Regions from separate parts of the Paenibacillus sp. DP01 genome, predicted to be linked through region 2. Evidence: a T-box and tRNA genes for the amino acid it is inferred to sense, from the RefSeq annotation. Region 2 holds a T-box; the other holds one or more tRNA genes.
What was found. A T-box is a leader RNA that pairs with one kind of tRNA and senses whether it is charged. The one in region 2 lies ahead of ACH59B_RS19110 (valine--tRNA ligase), so its partner is inferred to be a tRNA-Val.
Positions count from the first base shown of each region.

Region 1: it encodes a tRNA-Val, which carries the amino acid that the T-box ahead of ACH59B_RS19110 (valine--tRNA ligase) is inferred to sense. The anticodon was not compared.

Region 1 covers NZ_CP173059.1:3,574,365-3,583,487, forward strand. Annotated here, with positions in the region: gene gndA (NADP-dependent phosphogluconate dehydrogenase) at 1-170, opposite strand, end outside; gene ACH59B_RS15785 (hypothetical protein) at 344-943, opposite strand; gene ACH59B_RS15790 (YktB family protein) at 1,223-1,855, shown strand; gene ACH59B_RS15795 (MFS transporter) at 1,899-3,185, opposite strand; gene ACH59B_RS15800 (aminotransferase class I/II-fold pyridoxal phosphate-dependent enzyme) at 3,373-4,848, shown strand; gene ACH59B_RS15805 (DUF1292 domain-containing protein) at 4,963-5,268, opposite strand; gene ACH59B_RS15810 (hypothetical protein) at 5,348-5,905, opposite strand; gene ACH59B_RS15815 (MBL fold metallo-hydrolase) at 6,106-6,864, shown strand; gene ACH59B_RS15820 (DUF3892 domain-containing protein) at 6,992-7,228, opposite strand; gene ACH59B_RS15825 (GNAT family N-acetyltransferase) at 7,315-7,758, opposite strand; tRNA gene ACH59B_RS15830 (tRNA-Val) at 7,899-7,970, shown strand; gene ACH59B_RS15835 (head fiber protein) at 8,730-9,123, opposite strand, start outside.
Region 2 covers NZ_CP173059.1:4,353,597-4,362,719, forward strand. Annotated here, with positions in the region: gene ACH59B_RS19085 (nucleoside triphosphate pyrophosphatase) at 1-255, opposite strand, end outside; gene ACH59B_RS19090 (DUF4321 domain-containing protein) at 278-520, opposite strand; gene ACH59B_RS19095 (SPOR domain-containing protein) at 642-1,919, opposite strand; gene murC (UDP-N-acetylmuramate--L-alanine ligase) at 2,086-3,465, opposite strand; gene ACH59B_RS19105 (folylpolyglutamate synthase/dihydrofolate synthase family protein) at 3,472-4,848, opposite strand; gene ACH59B_RS19110 (valine--tRNA ligase) at 4,885-7,551, opposite strand; T-box leader at 7,604-7,888, opposite strand; gene ACH59B_RS19115 (LysM peptidoglycan-binding domain-containing protein) at 7,986-9,123, opposite strand, start outside.

The sequences.
Region 1 (9,123 bases), 780 kb from region 2:
ATGGAGAAAGTACCCGTCAGTTTCTTACCTTCTGCTTCTTTGATAAGATCGTGCGTTTTTTCTGGAGAGCGGTTAAAAACCGAAACGGTGAAGCCTCTGCTCTCAATATTAAGGGCCAAGTTTTTACCCATTACCGCCAGGCCGATCACACCAATTTGCTGTTTTGCCATCTGGTTCCTCATCCTTTGCAACATATTTTGTATTCTATATCGCCGCTTTACCGCATTACACTTTATGTGAATCGGAACACGTGCACTTCTATTTTAACGTTTTTAGTGTCAGAAGTGAACCCCTGTCTAATCACAGATCAAAACACCCCATTTGCATGAGGTGTTCCGATGTACTACGCTTCCATCATCAGCAGTTGGTGAGATAGCGTTTGCAGGCGTTTGTGGCAATTCTCGATTTTAATCGTATCTTCCTCGGTCATGGCTGTGAACAGCTTCTCCAATTCATCGTCCACTTCCATTTTGAGCAGCAGCAGCCGGGTTTCCCCTTCATTGGAAGCGTACATATCTTCCATTTCCTGAGCGGACAGCACGGGTCCTTTCTGATAAATAACACGCTGCTTAAAGCCAGTAACCTCGACCAGACGAATGACCTCGCCGAACAAAATATTTTCTACCAAGATATGATGATCCTTGACTCTTTTGACAATGGCATGACCTCGAGTACTTCCAATTAGCTTCTCCAGCCACTCAGCCAGCTTGGCATCGCGGATTACATAATCTCCAGCCAGCTTATAGTGTCCTGTGCGCAATTGTTGAAAACGGAGCTTCACCAGCTTGCGCCCGGTTCTCACCGACAAAACCAGATACGACTCATCCTCGCTCCAGTACAGCGAATACCCTTCCGATATCAAATCCTTGATCAGATTATGGATATGCCGACGGCTAAACCGGAGCTCTAGATTGCAATATTCTACCTCACAGCCCTTGTTCACGGCATTCCCTCCTTTTTCAAGTCCGATTCAAGAAGTCCGGCTACAGCAAGCCTGCGGCTTTCCCGCTTGATCTTCCCTTGCTCTATTTTATACTTCATTTTATGTAAGGGTACTTGGTTATTTGACCTATTTTTATGAGTAACAGCGCACAATCCTACTTTTGCCTTATGTGCTTGTACCGAGCCTGGTCTAAAGACGGTCAAGCCCGCTGACATTATGCTATAATCGGACATAATACGCCACACGATATGGCTTAGCCTAGTTACAGGAGGAATAGGAATGACATTTAGTGGATTTACTGCAAAGGACTTTGATGTTTTTGAGATACCAGGATTGGAACCTCGCATGGAGGTGCTGATTCAACAGGTTCGGCCCAAGTTGGAGGCGATTGGCGAGGAGTTAGCCCCCTTCCTGACGGACTTATGCGGGGAGCCTATGCACGTTCACGTTGCCAAGCATGCACGACGCAAGGTCAATCCCCCGATCGATACATGGGTAGCCTGGGCGGCAAATAAACGCGGGTATAAGGCGTTGCCGCATTTTGAGGTAGGTATGTTCGCTTCCCATATATTCGTCATATTCGCAGTCATTTATGAAAGTCCGAATAAAATCACATTTGCCCAGGCGCTTGAAACCAACCTGAGCGATGTGCGATCTAACATACCAGGTCACTTTTACTGGTCCATGGATCATATGGCTCCACAAGGTACAGAACAGCAGCAAATGGACACTGAAGAGTTTCAAATCATCATTAACAAGCTGCAGCAGGTGAAAAAAGCCGAGGTCATGTGCGGGCTCCGCATTGATCGTAATGATCCTCTCGCTAGTGACGGAGCTGCGCTACTGCAGACAGTGCGTTCCACTTTTGAGCATTTGCTGCCACTGTACCGGATGTCTTTTCCAAAGGAATAGCTTCAGAATAAATGCGGCCCTGATCCACTTCTAAAAGCACCGTTCAAGCCTTAACAACGGTTTTTCTCCGTGGATTGCGCGCCAAAGCCAGATGGCAGCCAAACATGAGCAGCATCACGATCCCACTGATGATAAATGGAGCTGTGTGTCCAGCGCGGTCCCATAGCACTCCTGAAACGAGCGGACCGATAACCATGCCAGAGCCTTGGAGTGTTAAAAAAAAGCCCCATACTGTTGCACGCTCGCTTTCCGGAATCAGTTGGGCAAGAAACGTGTTCCATGCAGGCAAAATGAGCGCATATCCCAAGCCAATAATTGCTACGGATACAAACACAAGCGGGATGGTCTGTACTGTTGAAAAGAAAAATAGCGTGGTCCCGGCAAGCAAAAATCCGATGTGCAAAAAGTACTTGGTTCCAAGGCGATCCACCAGCTTGCCACAAGGGATCAATGCCAGCACAGTCACCCCACCGCCGGCAATCAGAAGCACGCTATACAAGTTCGGTGAAATTCCGAGATCCGTCCGCGCGTACAGCGTTAGCACAGGGCTGATCAAACCGATGACAAAGGACTGCAAAAACAGCGCAGGGTAAATTAACGGATTCACATTAAGCTTGGTTTTGAGCGTGCTGATCGTCTCCTGGATACCACTCAGCACTTGCCGCTTCTGCTTGGACTTCCCATCAGAAGATATGAGAGCGCTCTGTTCGAGGTCACCTTTGCCAGCAGACCTGTTCGTTCCAGGCAGCATAAGAGCAACCAGTAGTAATACAATACTGCATCCTATCAAAATCATGAACACCATACCGTAAGAGTGTCCGTAGTGGGATATGGCGAAGTTCATAACGAGTGGACCCAAGCCCGTTCCGCCCATGGACGCAATTTCCAGTGTTCCCATCGCTGCACCATTATTGTTATTAGGTCCGGACATTTCGGTCGTTCCGGTCATCACACACGGCCAGAGCGGAGATGTCCCCAGTCCTAGTAGCAGACACGCGATGACGAGCCACACAGGTTCCGTCAGTGCGCTTAGCATAATGATCGCTACAAGTGTAAACAACAACGCGGTTGACATCGTGCCACGGTAACCGAGCCGTTCAGCCATCCAGCCCGCCGGTGCCCGGAATGCATTGTCTCCGAAATACTGAAGCGAAAAGGCTAAACCGATAATTCCGGCCGACAGCCCCAACGTTTCTCCCATATATACCGGCAGGATCGATACCAGAAGAGATCCCTTCATAAATTCGACCAGAAACACCAGTATCCATAATTTGGCAAAAAAAGGAGTCCACAGCCGCTGCGAAGCTTTTTTTCGTCTAATTTGCTTCATCTATCCCACATCCTCCGCCTTTGTTTTTTGTCTATACATTCGGGGTTCTCCGCCTACTCCACTCTTTCGCAAATAAATGCGCCCTCAATCGCTTGCATTCCTACTTCAAACTGCTATACTCAATTTTGTTCTATTATCAATTGCACAGGATTGTCGAAATCCTGCATGAAAGGTTGTGACAACACTAATGAATCAAAGCAACACCCCGCTTTTTACTGCTTTGAAAAAGCATGCTCAGAGCAACCCGGTTCAATTTCACATCCCAGGTCATAAAAAGGGAGTGGGGGCAGATCGGGAATTTCGCGAATTTATGGGGGATAATGCTTTTTCCATAGATATGATCAATATCGCTCCATTGGACGATCTGCATCAGCCATCAGGCGTCATTGAAGAAGCTCAAAAGCTTGCAGCAGAAGCCTTCGGAGCTGATTATACTTATTACAGTGTACAGGGGACAAGCGGAGCCATTATCACCATGATTATGTCCATTTGTGTGCCAGGTGATAAAATTATTGTACCCCGAAATATACACAAATCCATAATGTCTGCCATCATCTTCGCTGGTGCGAAGCCGGTATTCATTTCTCCGGTCAGTGATGAGAATCTCGGTATTCACCACGGGGTTACAACCAAGTCCGTACGCCGGGCATTGGAACGTCACCCTGACGCCAAGGGCGTCCTTGTCATCAACCCGACATATTACGGTGTGTGCGCCGATTTGAAGGAAATTGTAGATCTCGCTCACAGCTATAATGTGCCGGTCCTGGTCGATGAGGCTCACGGAGTACTGATTCATTTTCACGCTGATTTGCCGATGTCCGCCATGGAGGCGGGGGCAGACATGTCAGCTACAAGCGTTCACAAGCTGGGTGGTTCTTTGACTCAAAGCTCGATACTAAATGTAAATACAAAAAACGGATTCGTTAATCCGCAGCGTGTACAAACTATTTTCAGTATGCTGACAACGACGTCCACTTCGTACATTCTGCTGGCTTCGTTGGACACATCCCGACGCAATTTGGCCCTTAATGGCCATGAAATCGCACAACGTGCTCTGGAATTAGCTGAATATTGCCGCGCAGAGGTCAACAAAATCGAAGGGCTATATTGCTTTGGCAGTGAAATTCTTGGCACGGAAGCTACCTATGATTATGATCCGACCAAAGTGACGGTTCATATTCGCCATTTAGGCCTTACCGGATATGATGTGGAAAATTGGCTGAGAGATCACTACAATATCGAAGTTGAGCTTAGCGATATGTATAATATTCTCTGTTTGGTGACTCCTGGTGATACCAAAGAGGAAATTGACATTTTATTAAAAGCTTTGCGCGAGCTGGCTTCACTGCACTATTCCACAGGTCAGCAGCATGAGCTGGTTGTAAAGATACCGGATATACCGCAGCTCTCCCTCATTCCGAGAGACGCTTTTTACGGAGATACGGAAATTGTACCCTTCAAGGAATCTGCTGGCCGTATCATTGCAGAATTCATTTATGTATATCCACCAGGCATCCCAATCCTATTGCCGGGCGAAGTTATTTCGCAGGACAATATTGATTATATTGTAGATCATGTGGAAGTAGGCCTGCCTGTTAAAGGACCTGAGGATCGAACGGTACATCAGGTGAAGGTTATCGTTGAAACTGACGCTATTTCTTAAACAATGGTCTGTTAGCATCTGCATGCAAAAAAATGTTGATGGTCAACAAAAAAAGCCCCCATTCGGGGGCTTTTCTAGTGTTTTGAAGAGCAAGAGCAGCTGCTGTATCCAATCTTATTCGTATTGGGCAACAAGCTCGCTATAAGCTGCTTCTACACGCTTCCACTCATCTTCGTCCTCAATATTGTAAAGCACCATTTCTTCGTTTTCTTCTTCCATACGAAGAATGATACCATCCGCTTCGGGATTGCCACGCTCAAGCAACAGAGCATACACGTGATCTTCTACGTCAAAGGTCTCTACCAGCACCATTTCTACATCTTTGCCATTTTCATCAGTTAGCGTAAGAACCATTTCTTCATGTTCGTGGTCATGATCGTGGTTGCAGGCTTCACCGTGTTCATGTTTGTGATCACTCATGGAAATACCTACCTTCAAATTGTTTTATTTTCCCTCGTATCGTAACATGATCAAGAGTGCAGGTCAATTTGTGGTATGCCTAATTTATCGCTGTGATGACTTTTTCGGATACCAGTGTATAACTACCGTCTTTACTTTCTTTAATGTAGAAACCGACTCGATAGTTCCCTGCTGTTTTGAAATCATACGTAAAGTCGTTCGTACGGAACCAGAAGTTATCCTTTTGCGCTCCTTTGATATCTTGGGACTGAATATCCTTTACATTGCCCGAAGGGTCGGTAATCGCTACTTTCACTCCGGAGATATCTGTTTTCAGGGTATCAATTTGGCTGAAAACATTAAATTTCACTTTGTTACCTTTATTCACGTTACCAAACACAGTATCTCCCTTGAACAGGAACATATGCACGTTTGGCTGGTCGAAGACAACTTTTCCACCAGAGGGATCAAAATTTACAAGCCCGTTAAAGTCACGGATAGGCACATAAGTTTTCCCATCAATGACAACTGCGCCATCTTTTGACACTTCTCCGTTAATAATCAACTGCACTTGGTCCTTGGCGGACTCCGCCGAAATGACGGTCCCTCCCATTATTGAAAAGGCCATCACTAGGGCCATGACTTTTCTCCATTTCATACTACATATCCCTCCATCGTTATCTGTTAAAAACCATCTGTCGTACATTTATACCTAGCTCAGCCGCACAAGTTGCGCTGTGTTTCACAAATTGTCCAAAGTTTTTACATAAGGAGCCAAATCTTTAGTTCCTGCAGCCTAGATGTTAAAATACGATTGTAGAGTGTCTTATAACACATCGTCTGGAGGGTGAATCCATAATGGGCCTAACGATACAGATGCTTGGTACAGGTAGCGCCTTTGCCAAGCATTATTACAACAACAACGCGCTGCTGGATAGCGGGGAAGGCAAGCTGCTGATCGATTGCGGTACAACCGCATCTCTAGCATTACACCAGATGGGTGTCCCTTTGCCTGATATTGACGCTATTTTAATCACACATATTCACGCAGATCATGTCGGAGGCCTAGAGGAATTCGGTTTTCAAATGAATATCCTCCATCGTCGCAAACCTCTGCTTTATATCGCCGAACCATTAATCCATCCTTTATGGGAGCATACGCTCAAGGGCGGCATGTCACAGCAAGGTATGATTGACAAGCTTGAGGATGTATTTGAGGTAAATGTCATAACCCCTGACGTACCCACCACCTTAGTACCGGGTATCCAGGTAGAGCTGATCCCTACACGGCATATTCCTGGTAAAAACAGTTACTCTTTGTTCATTAATGATCGTCTTTTTTATAGTGCGGACATGGTTTTTGATCCCGATTTACTTCATCATCTGGTGCATGAACGGGGATGTCGAAGCATCTTACATGAGGTTCAATTACAAGGTGCCGGAGAAGTCCATACAACGTTAGATGAGCTGCTAAGCTTGCCAACACCTCTTCAAGAGCAAATTCATCTGATGCACTATAGTGACGATATGGAACAATTTAGGGATAAGGCAGGGATTATGTCCTTTCTGGAGCAGCAACGAGTATATCCGCTAGCAGAATTGGAACGTGCAGAGTAACCGAGCTAAAGGGAGTATTAACAATTAACAAAAAGCCGCCCGACTTTCCTACAAAGGATAGCTAGGCGGCTTGCTGCATATTTTTTGTATCAATGATAAGCTTGGACGTTAATGTTGCGAGTCAAGGTCAGAACAACGGCAGTTGATCTAGGTTATTAGAAGGATCTCCATCGGCATCCCCTCGAATTCGTTTGCTTCCATCCTTGGCCTTGAACACGTTGACGCCTGCAATTGAACCTGCTTCAATCTCGTTCAACGCTTGGCTATAATCCAAAATCCGTCCAGTAGACGTCTGAAATGACGCAAGATCGCCATCCCCGTTTTTACGTACTGCCGTAATTTGTTCTCGTTCTGTATTAGCCATGCTGCATCGCTCCTTATCCATAGTATAGTGGAGGAACTTTTACTAGCATGCGCATTGTACAGCTTTGTATACACCCTGTGCCTCGACTACAACTTTTTACGCATACGTACATGCGGTATTCCCGCATCATCAAAAGGTTCATCGGAGATCGTTTCATAGCCAAGCTTTTCGTAAAACTTCTCAGCTTGACATTGAGCATCTAACAACGAGTATCTCAGCCCAAGTTCACGTGCACGTTCCTCCAGTGCTAGCAGTAATACACGTCCATAACCTGCTGCACGATGCTCCTTGAGAACGGCAATACGTTGCATTTTAGCTGTCTCTTCATCATAATATGTCAGCCGACCAGTAGCCACCATTTCCCCATGTTCACAAATTAGCAAATGATGGGCGGTATCTCCCAGCTTGTCATAATGATCAATTTCAAGATCCAGAGGAACCTTCTGCTCTTCGACAAACACTTTGGTACGGATCAATATTGCCTTCTGCAGTTGCTCTTCTGTTGTTACAGTTATAATTTCTGCGGCCATCATCAGTTCCTCCTATCCTTAATTTCAAATGTAAACTCACTAAATTTGAATTATATATATAAATAGTCATGAAGTACAGGCTGATTTCTATCTTTTCACTTTACATATATGGTTAATACATGATATTATCTAGTAACTACAGGACGGTAGCTCAGCGGGAGAGCATTATCTTGACAGGGTAAGGGTCATGGGTTCGATCCCCATCCGTCCTATACCGACCCCCCCTTGATTTATAGGGGGGGTTCTTATTTTTATAAACTCATATCCGATACGAAATATGGCTCTGATACGAATTTAATACGAATCACTTTTTGATACAAAAAAGCAGCGGCTAAGATCCGCTGCTTTCGTTGTTTTGGAACACATCAAAATTAGTACCATCATGCCAGTTACGAAATACCAATTTACTGATATATATTTCCCTACCAGAAACTCGTAGGTCTTTTTTGGGCTCATCTTCATTATTTCCTCAACATACTTGGGGCGCAGAGTCATAGGGTATTGCGCCCAATCATTAGCCACTTTAATTTCGTTCATTTTCCCACTCTTTCTCTACTCCTTCTCAACAAGAAGGTTCATAATAGAAGCAAACTTATTATATATCTTGTATTTCTCAAGAACTGCCTCTACAGCAGCCTGTGTCCGTTTCCGGTCGATCTCAGGAGAGAGGCTGCGCAGGACAATGGCAGAAAGAGTTCCAAAAAGAGTTCCAGAACGAATCGAAAATGACAAGCAGTATTCATAAATCCAAATCCAAAGCAATACGCGTATCAAATCCGCCAATAACCTCAATAGCGGGAACTTTTTCTTTTGACACTGCCACTATTGCAGGTTCATACCAGTAATCAATACCGCTGCTCACCGAACCAGTTCGGAGTAAACAGCCATTTAGAGTACGTAACATCATGCTAGAGGGGCACAATCGTCCACTAGTAACATACATCATTTACTGTATAAAAAATTCAACAGTATTATTTGTGCAAGATACCTGCAGTTCGTAGCCTACAAATCCAAGAATTAAAGTCTGCGACCAGACCTGCCACATCCGTAGCCTCGCTATTGTCCTGTGCTGCTGCCTGCTTCACTGTACCGTTTGCTGCTATTGTAGCCGCACTAACTAGCGTACCTGCAACAATAAGCGTACGAGCTGCAGCGGCATCTGCAGCCGCCATGGCAGGAATAGCAAAGCCTTCGCTCTCGGTCAGGCTACCATCCGCATGCAATTTAATAGCCAGTTGGTTATATTCTCCCGTGCCTGTAGGGACAACAGGGTTGCCGTATGCGTGTGGACCTGCAAAGCTTACTATTCTACCAGTGGGGCTATATTTACGAGCCTCAGCCTCGGTATTTACCACCTTAAAGATA
Region 2 (9,123 bases):
ATCCTCCAGCACGACAATCGTATCACTGCCAATCACCAATCCAGCTTCCTGGGACTGTGCGGCAGTGCGCACGACCGCTTCGGCTTTGCGGGCCGCAAGGGTCTCCACGATTTGCTGAGGCGTCCAGCTCTCAGGCGTGCTTTCATCCGCATGACTCGGCACCACCTCAAAGGGGAGTCTCAAATATGCGAGTAATTCCTTCCTTCTTGGTGAAGTCGATGCCAGAATAATGCGGGGCGTAATTTTCCCGTCCATAAGGGAAGCTCCTTTTCATCAGTTAGAGCCTGCGGTACAGCCAGAATGCGGCGATGATGCCGATCAGACTAAGCAGGCTCAATTCAAAATTTATCGTTATGTTGTAGCTGATAATATCCAGATCCGCTCTCGGTGACCAGGATATCGTAGTGGGGTGGGTCAGAAAGGAAAGGACTTTGACCGATTGAAGGGCCTTAGCAATCCAGGCACCCAAAAGCCAACCGAGCAATAAAAACAGTATAAGCATTCCTACATTTTTTTTCATCCTGATCTTCCCTCGCCATTTTTTGACACCTTCATTATTATACGGTGATTTGTACTGCAATACAAACAGAAATCCGGCATGGGGAACTATTTCCAGTTCCTTGCCGGAAAGTATGGTTAGTCTACTGTTTTATGAATTGAATAAATTCCTTCTCACGCAAAACATATTCCATCATGGAGGACTGAATCTCCCAAATGTGTTCCTTGGCTGTATTCTTGTTATATTCTCCAAGTGCAGAGACTGCGCTGTTCATCGCCTTTTCAAGCGAGGTTGCGGTGGCAGCCGCTTCCTTCGGAAGACCAGTGGGAAGTGCAGCGACATTTTGTGTCCACTGCTGATGCAGGTCGTTCAGCTCGCTCATGTCGGAGGCTGACACCGCATTTGAGCCTTCTTCTCTGAGCAAATTTGAAGAAAGTCCGCTCAGCTTCCCCACTAATGAGTTGCTTAACTGAAAAAAGGTAGTGAGTTTATCACCATTACCTCCGTAAGCCGCTTTTTCGAATCCGGGTAATTCGAGCTCGCGGACATACAATTCCACTCCTTGTGTCTTCAATTGATTACTGAGCAACTTGGCTTGCTCCCTATCCGACGATATTCCTGCATATACCCGGTTTTGATCCTCGCTATCCCCCCCTGCTGCAATGCCTGCCTTCAACAGTTCTTCCTTTGCCTGTAAAGCCCGCTCTGGAGTGCTGAAAACCCCATATTGCAGCAAATAATAGGTTTGTGGAGGCACTTGAGTTGCTACGACGGCGACAGGGGCAGCATTCTCTTTTGCATACGTGTTATCGACATCAACAGATTCTTTAAAAACAGGCACAGCCTCATCAGCAGAAGGATCAGATCCCGGGACCATACCGCCTCCGTTAAACAGTAACAACAAAATATATCCGAACATGCCTCCAGTCACCAACGCGCTGGCTACAGAACCGATTAATCTCCATCTGGAAGGGTGAGGTGGACGCTTTCTATACTCTTGACCGGAATAATAGGTTTCCTCAACCTCAACATCGTCCTCTTCCGGACTTTCCGGTAGAATGTCCGCATCTGACCAGGAAGCTGCCGAACGACCAAAAGGGTCATCCCATCCCTCTTGTACCCTCAATGTTGGAGTAAAGCGCCGAGTTGCAGTGCGTTTGTTCGTCTCCACAGGCTTACCAAGCTCTGAATGTTGTGTAGTTCGAGTATGTTTCTCCATACTGCTAGTCCGTTCCATCCCTTTATGCTGGTTATCCGTTTGATAAAGCTCATCATCGTGATATAACTCCGTATCTCTGATCGTGTCACGCTGTCCGTTCGTAAATGACTCATTTTGGTTCGGAAGCACCTGTAGCTTATCCTCCCGGCTTGTTTCCGGCAACTGTTGATCGAACCGGAATGTCATCTTGGCCTTGTTCATGGATGCACTCCCTCCTTGTCCCATACTTCCTCATAGTCTGTTGTATGAGTCAAGCTGAGAGAATATGCCTCGGCTTTACAAAAAAAGGGTATCCCGAAACACCTTCGTGTTCGGAATACCCTTCAAAGCTATAATACATTGGCGTAACAGCCCATGTTCATACGTATTACACTTGTTGCCCGCGAAGATGGCGTGCTAACGCGTCGCCAGCTTTCCAGATATCTCCTGCTCCCATTGTCAGCACAAGATCGCCTGGTTGTAACCGATCTTTCAGCTCTTCGATCACAGCTTCTTTGGTTGGTAAATAGATTGCATTCGCATTGCTGTTTTGGACGATTAAATCCACCAGTTTGGAAGAATGCACACCTTCAATCTGTTTTTCTCCTGCTGGTGAATAAATATCGGTAATGATCACTTCACCAGCCTCGCTAAACGCACGGCTGAACGCATCCAGCAGGAAAAAGGTACGACTGTAGCGTTGTGGCTGGAACACGGCAATAATACGCTTGCCAGTTGCTCTCGCTGCACTGATCGTAGCCTCAATCTCTGTTGGGTGATGCGCATAATCATCAATAATCAAAATGTCATTGCCTTCACCTAGCACTTGAAAACGACGTTTCGCTCCATGAAATTCCACAATAGTTGCAGCAATTTGATCAAATGGAATCCCTGCTTCCAGACATGAAATCACGGTAGCCATCGCATTATACATGTTATGTTTACCAGGTACAGACAATTCAATCGTTCCGAGTGCTGTTCCCTTACGGCTCATCGTAAAGCTTAATCGGCGGTCACCCAGTTGGATATCTGTCGCCATGTAATCCGCTTCATGCTCTACCCCATAAGTAATGACCCGAGTTTGGAGCTGAGGCAGCATCTCTCGGATGTTCTGATCATCTGCGCATACAATAGCTGCTCCATCCGGCCGAATTTGGCTCAAGAATTGCACGTAAGCACTTTTTAGGCGATTGAAGTCCCCATCGTAATTTTCCAAATGATCTGCTTCAATATTGGTTACGATCCCCTGCCAAGGATGATATTGTAGGAAAGAACCATCGCTTTCATCCGCCTCGGCAACGACAAACTCGCTTTTCCCCGCTTTGGCGTTCGTCCCCAAATTCGTGATTTCGCCGCCGATAATATACGTTGGGTCAACGTTACATCTCTCCATAACCAGAGCGATCATAGAAGAGGTTGTCGTTTTCCCGTGCGCACCCGCAACCGCTATACCCTTACGTTCGTTAAGCAAGCGAGCCAGCATCTGCGAACGGTGCAGTGTTGGAATATTCAATTCTTCTGCTGCCACCCGCTCTACATTGTCACGTGACAATGCTGTTGAATAGACGACGATATCTGCGCCCGCAATATGTTCAGGCGTGTGTCCAATATATATTTTTGCGCCTTTTGCCGCCAGTTTTTCTGTCAGCTCCTGTGATGCCACATCTGAGCCAGTCACGGTATATCCCATCTCCAGCATGACCCGAGCAATCGCGCTCATCCCGTAGCCGCCGATACCGATAAAATGAACATGTTCCGAAGTAATCAACAAATTTCACCAACCTTTTTCCGAATCGGTTTGATACATAAGGGTAGCCCGTACATCCGCAATAAGATACAGCGTGCCGGACACCACCCCCAGATCTTCCGCTTCCGTATGTGACTGAAGCAGGTTTAAAGCCTTTTTCCAGTCACCTTCTACAATAATTTTTAAATCCGTTTTGGCATAAGACGGCCGCAGCTTCTCCACGAGATGAGCCAAATCAGCGGCATTCATTTTGCGGCGAAAATCGGGCTCGGTCAGGATAAGCGTATCCACTAGTGGCAGTATATGCTGCAAGTATGCCTCATGATGCTTGTTTGATAGCATCCCCATCATTAAAACCAATTTTTTGTACGAATACACTTGTGGGAGACTCTTGGCCAGCGTTTGTGCCCCTTCTGGATTATGAGCCCCATCAAGGACAATTCTCGGCGAGGTACTGACTTGTTCGAGACGCCCTGCCCAGGCAGCTTGCCTAAATCCCTCCAGCAGATCCTCATCATCCAACACAAAAGCCATATACTGACGTAGGACTTCAAGTGCCATCAGAGCTCCTGCCGCATTAGAACATTGATGCTCACCTAACAACGTGATGTCGATTTCCATATGTCGGAAGGGTCCGGCGAATGAAAAGGTCTGACCTGTTTCATTCCCGTTTAACCGTTCATACGTAAATTGTTCTCCTGCCAGGTACAAGGTAGCTCCTTGCTTGGTCGCCGTTTCACGTATGACCTGAATAGCCTCGGGCTGGGAAACACAACTGACGACAGGTACACCCGGCTTGATGATCCCAGCCTTTTCTCTTGCAATCTGTTCCAGTGTATCTCCCAAAATGTCCGTATGGTCATAGCCGACATTCGTAATGACCGAAACGATAGGACTCACGATATTAGTTACATCCATCCTTCCCCCGAGGCCTGTCTCCCATACCACAACATCTGGAAAAGCTACCGTAGCATAGTACAAAATAGCCAACGCTGTGGACACCTCAAACATCGTAGGTGATCCCAACTCACTATCTGCGATTTCTTTCACCAACGGATACAAGCGATTGGCCAGTGAAACCAGCGTTTCATCTGGAATATCGGTCCCGTTGAATTGAAAACGGTTCGTAAATCGGGTGATGTACGGAGAAGTAAAGGTCCCAACATCGTATCCACATTTCAGAAGCACAGAGGTTAGAAAGGCACAAGTCGAGCCCTTACCGTTGGTTCCTGCAATATGAATAAATTTCAGATGTCGTTGCGGATCACCCAGCCTACTCATCAGCTGTTCGATTCGCTCCAGTCCGGGTCTAATGCCAAACGGAATCAACCCATTAATCCATTCCACTGCTTCATCATAACTTTGTAAAGGGGCTATGTCGCCGCCCCTGATCGTATCTGACATCCTCTTCACCTTCAGGTCATTTTATTGTGAGTGAAATTATCCCTTGAGTTCTTCAATACGTGCGATAACTTTAGCGCGCTTATCTGAGTAATCGGCTTGCTTGGCCTTCTCTTCCTCGATGACTTTGGCTGGTGCCTTCGCCACAAAGCCTTGGTTGGAGAGTTTTTTCTCCACGCGCTCCACTTCACTGTTCAAATGCTGAAGTTCTTTTTCAAGTCTGCTAATTTCCTGGGCAATATCTAGCAGTCCGGCTAACGGCAGGTATAGCTCTGCGCCGCTAACAATAGATGTCATGGCTTTATCTGGAGCGGTGAACTCTAAGCCTGCGTCGAATTCAGACGTGTTACAGAATCGACGTACATACTCCCCATTGCGGTTAATGATATCAAGAACGGCTTGATCGCCGGGTTTTATGAGCAATTCAATTTTTTTACTCATCGGCACGTTGACTTCAGCGCGGATATTGCGCACAGCACGAATCACGTCGATCAGCAAATTCATTTCAGCGACCGCGTCCTTATCCTCGAAAGCAGGATCGTAAGCAGGCCAAGCGGCCAGTGTGATCGTTTCTCCCTCATGCGGAAGATGCTGCCATATTTCCTCGGAGATAAACGGCATGAACGGATGAATCATGCGCAGTGTCCGATCCAAAACGTATGCAAGTACCGATTGTGTTTTCTTTTTCGCCTCTGCATTATCGCCATATAGGGAAAGCTTCGCAAACTCAATGTACCAGTCGCACAAATCATCCCAAATAAAGTTATACAGAAGGCGGCCTGTCTCGCCAAATTCATAAGCATCTATTAGACGCGTGATGTCGCGTGAAGTTTCGTTTAGACGGTGCAGAATCCAACGGTCAACGGTGCTCAAGTCACCAGTAATGTCTATATCTGCCGCAGTGACGCCTTCCAGATTCATCAGCGCAAAGCGTGATGCATTCCAGATTTTATTGGCAAAGTTACGCGCCTGCTCCACACGTTCCCAGCGGAAACGAAGATCTTGTCCAGGTGTGCTGCTGGTGGAGATCATATAACGCATTGCATCGGTACCATATTGGTCGATCACGTCGAGCGGATCAACACCATTGCCCAGGGATTTGGACATTTTTCTTCCGTCCGCGTCACGAACCAAACCGTGCATAAGTACATCCTTGAACGGAATCTCTTCCGTGAACTCCAGCGCGGTAAAGATCATACGCGATACCCAGAAATAAATAATGTCATAGCCTGTCACCAGAACATTCGTCGGATAATAGCGTTTGAGATCCTCTGTCTGCTCAGGCCAACCTAGGGTCGAAAACGGCCACAAAGCAGAGCTGAACCAAGTATCGAGTACATCCTCATCCTGTTTGAGCTTTCTACCGGCATATTCAGGCAAAGTGGTAGGGTCCTCCGCCGATACAATAACTTCTCCGGTCTCCTCATCATACCAAGCCGGAATACGGTGTCCCCACCATAATTGACGGGAAATACACCAATCTCGCACATTTTCAATCCAATGCAGATAAGTACGCTCAAAGCGATCCGGTACAAAGTTTACACCGTTGCCAGCCTTCTGTGCTTCAATCGCCTTAGCTGCCAGAGGCTTCATTTCCACGAACCATTGCGTCGACAGATAAGGTTCTACAACTACGCCAGAACGCTCACTATGACCTACTTGGTGTACATGCTCTTCAATACGAATCAGTACACCCTGCTCTTTCAAATCAGCGACGATTTGCTTACGGCAATCGCTGCGATCCAGTCCCTGATATTTGCCTGCTTCAGCATTCATCGTTCCCGTCTCGTCCATCACCGTAATTTGAGGCAACTGGTGACGTTGACCCATTTCAAAGTCATTCGGATCGTGAGCCGGTGTGATTTTAACCGCGCCGCTACCGAAATCTTTATCTACATAGTCATCCGCAATGACCGGAATTTCACGCCCGATGATTGGAAGCACAAGCGTTTTGCCGATCATTTGCTTATAGCGTTCATCTTCTGGATGTACAGCTACAGCCGTATCGCCCAGCATCGTTTCAGGGCGTGTAGTGGCTACAGTAATAAATCCGCTACCGTCTTTCAGAGGGTATTGCAGGTGATACAGATTTCCGTTCACCTCTTTGTATTCCACCTCAATATCCGACAATGCGGTACGTGCAGCGGGGTCCCAGTTAATGATGCGTTTACCGCGATAAATCAGACCCTTTTTGTACAGTTTAACGAATACTTCGCGTACCGCTTTGGACAGTCCCTCATCCAATGTAAAACGTTCACGAGAATAATCGAGAGAAAAACCCATTTTCTCCCATTGATTGTGGATATTGTCCAAATAAAGATCTTTCCACTCCCACACTTTCTCCAAAAACTTCTCACGGCCCAAATCATAGCGAGTCAAACCTTCTTCACGTAGCTTCTGCTCTACTTTTGTTTGAGTAGCAATACCTGCATGGTCTGCCCCTGGCAGCCACAAGGCATCATAACCCTGCATCCGCTTGGCGCGGATAATAATATCCTGCAAAGTAAAGTCAAGAGCATGTCCAATATGCAACATACCCGTAACATTCGGTGGTGGAATAACGATAGTAAAAGGCTCTGCCTCTGGATGTTGCCCGGCACGGAAATAGCCCTTCTCCATCCACGTTTTGTACCATTTTTGTTCTGCTGATTTGGGATCGTACGTTGTTGGCATTTCCAAGGTTGTCTTGTTGTCTTGTTCTGACATATCAGGATACCTCCATGATTTTCAATTGGCAAATAAAAAAAGCCCTTCATCCTCAAAGGACGAAAGGCTGTTCTCTCGCGGTACCACCTTTGTTTCACCCCTAGTGCATGTATCCACTGATCCATTACACATGGTGTGACACTTTATGCAGATAACGGTTGCGGACCGGCCTTATTCTACCGTGAACCTCTTACCTTCCGAAGGAATGAAATGAGGAACCGTTCAAACAGGCGACTCCCGGGTGACTTCGGCCAGTAGCTTCCTGCGGAACCTCACAGCGCTGCAATTCCACTCTCTGAAGGGCTTGCTGCCTACTCTTCCCGATCTCAGTCTTTCAATAACTATACCACATCATACATTTCCCATTGACTATAGTCAACACCCATTTCTCATTGACGATAGTCAGCACTTGGTCGCATGTTTCAGCAACCGAATCAAGGGATGTACAATACCTGCCCTTCTTCTACATGATGCTCTGCCAATCTATTATACAATTGAAGCTCCCGTGTGCTGAGCTGATAACGGTCTGCTATCGTTTCCAGTGTATCCTCGCGCTGTACAATGCATAACCGCACCTTGCGGAAAGGCGTTTCATCCTGTGTATGGAAAAAAAGATTTTTCCACTTGGCATCCTCACGCTCTTCCTCGGCTTTCTGATCCTGACCTTGCGGTTCATGTTCCAACTGCTGCTGGTGTTCGGCTTCCTTCACCGAACGGCTGGATTGAAGCAATGATGAGTAGACAACCGGGTCCGGCTCGTCTGCTCCTTCATTCTTTTTACTGTTAAGCGCCACGCGCATCTCTGGCTTTTCCTCAGTAAAGGTATCCTGAACTTCATGGTTTACCTGTTCTGACGCTTCAGGCCTGAAGTCAAAGTCATTCGCCTGACTTGCTTCCAACTGCGGCTCCAGATAAATCTCCGACTCTGTGGCAGAATGTGGCTCTGACAGCAAAGGGTCGTATGCTACATTAGGAGATGCAGAGGATACTTTGGGCTCGTTCCCTTCCGTCTCTGCTTCCTCTTGCTGAAATGCCCACACTTCCGACGCCTCCTGCTCATGCTTAACTTCGGAAGAGCTGTCTTCAACTACTTTTCCCGTCCACGGCTCATAATATCGGTTCGGATCTACTATCGGATCATAAGCTTGATGCTCCAATGATGGCTTCTGTTCCCCTTGATCCTCTGACGACTGTTCCCAGTAAGCTGACTCTTGTTGTGCGGGTACTTTGTATGAAGTTTCCGGGTCTGAAATGTTGTTGTATACCGAGTCTTGGGTAGAATAAGCCTCTTCGTGACGATGCTCTCCAGCGCCGTAAAGAGATGGAGCCGGATGTTCAGGTGCATGCACCACAGTAAATTCCTCATCCAGCCAAACCGCAGTCTCCTCTGCATGCGAGCTTTCCACCCCATGCAAAGAAAGCACCCCTGTAATGTTTAGACTACGTAAAGAGAGCAGGTCCACATCAAAATTTTCAATCTCCACGGAGATATCTTCCAATCTTCCTACCCGGTTAAGCGGAATGGTAATTTCCACAGGGATCAAATGATGAAGCTCGCTCGTGATCTGTTCA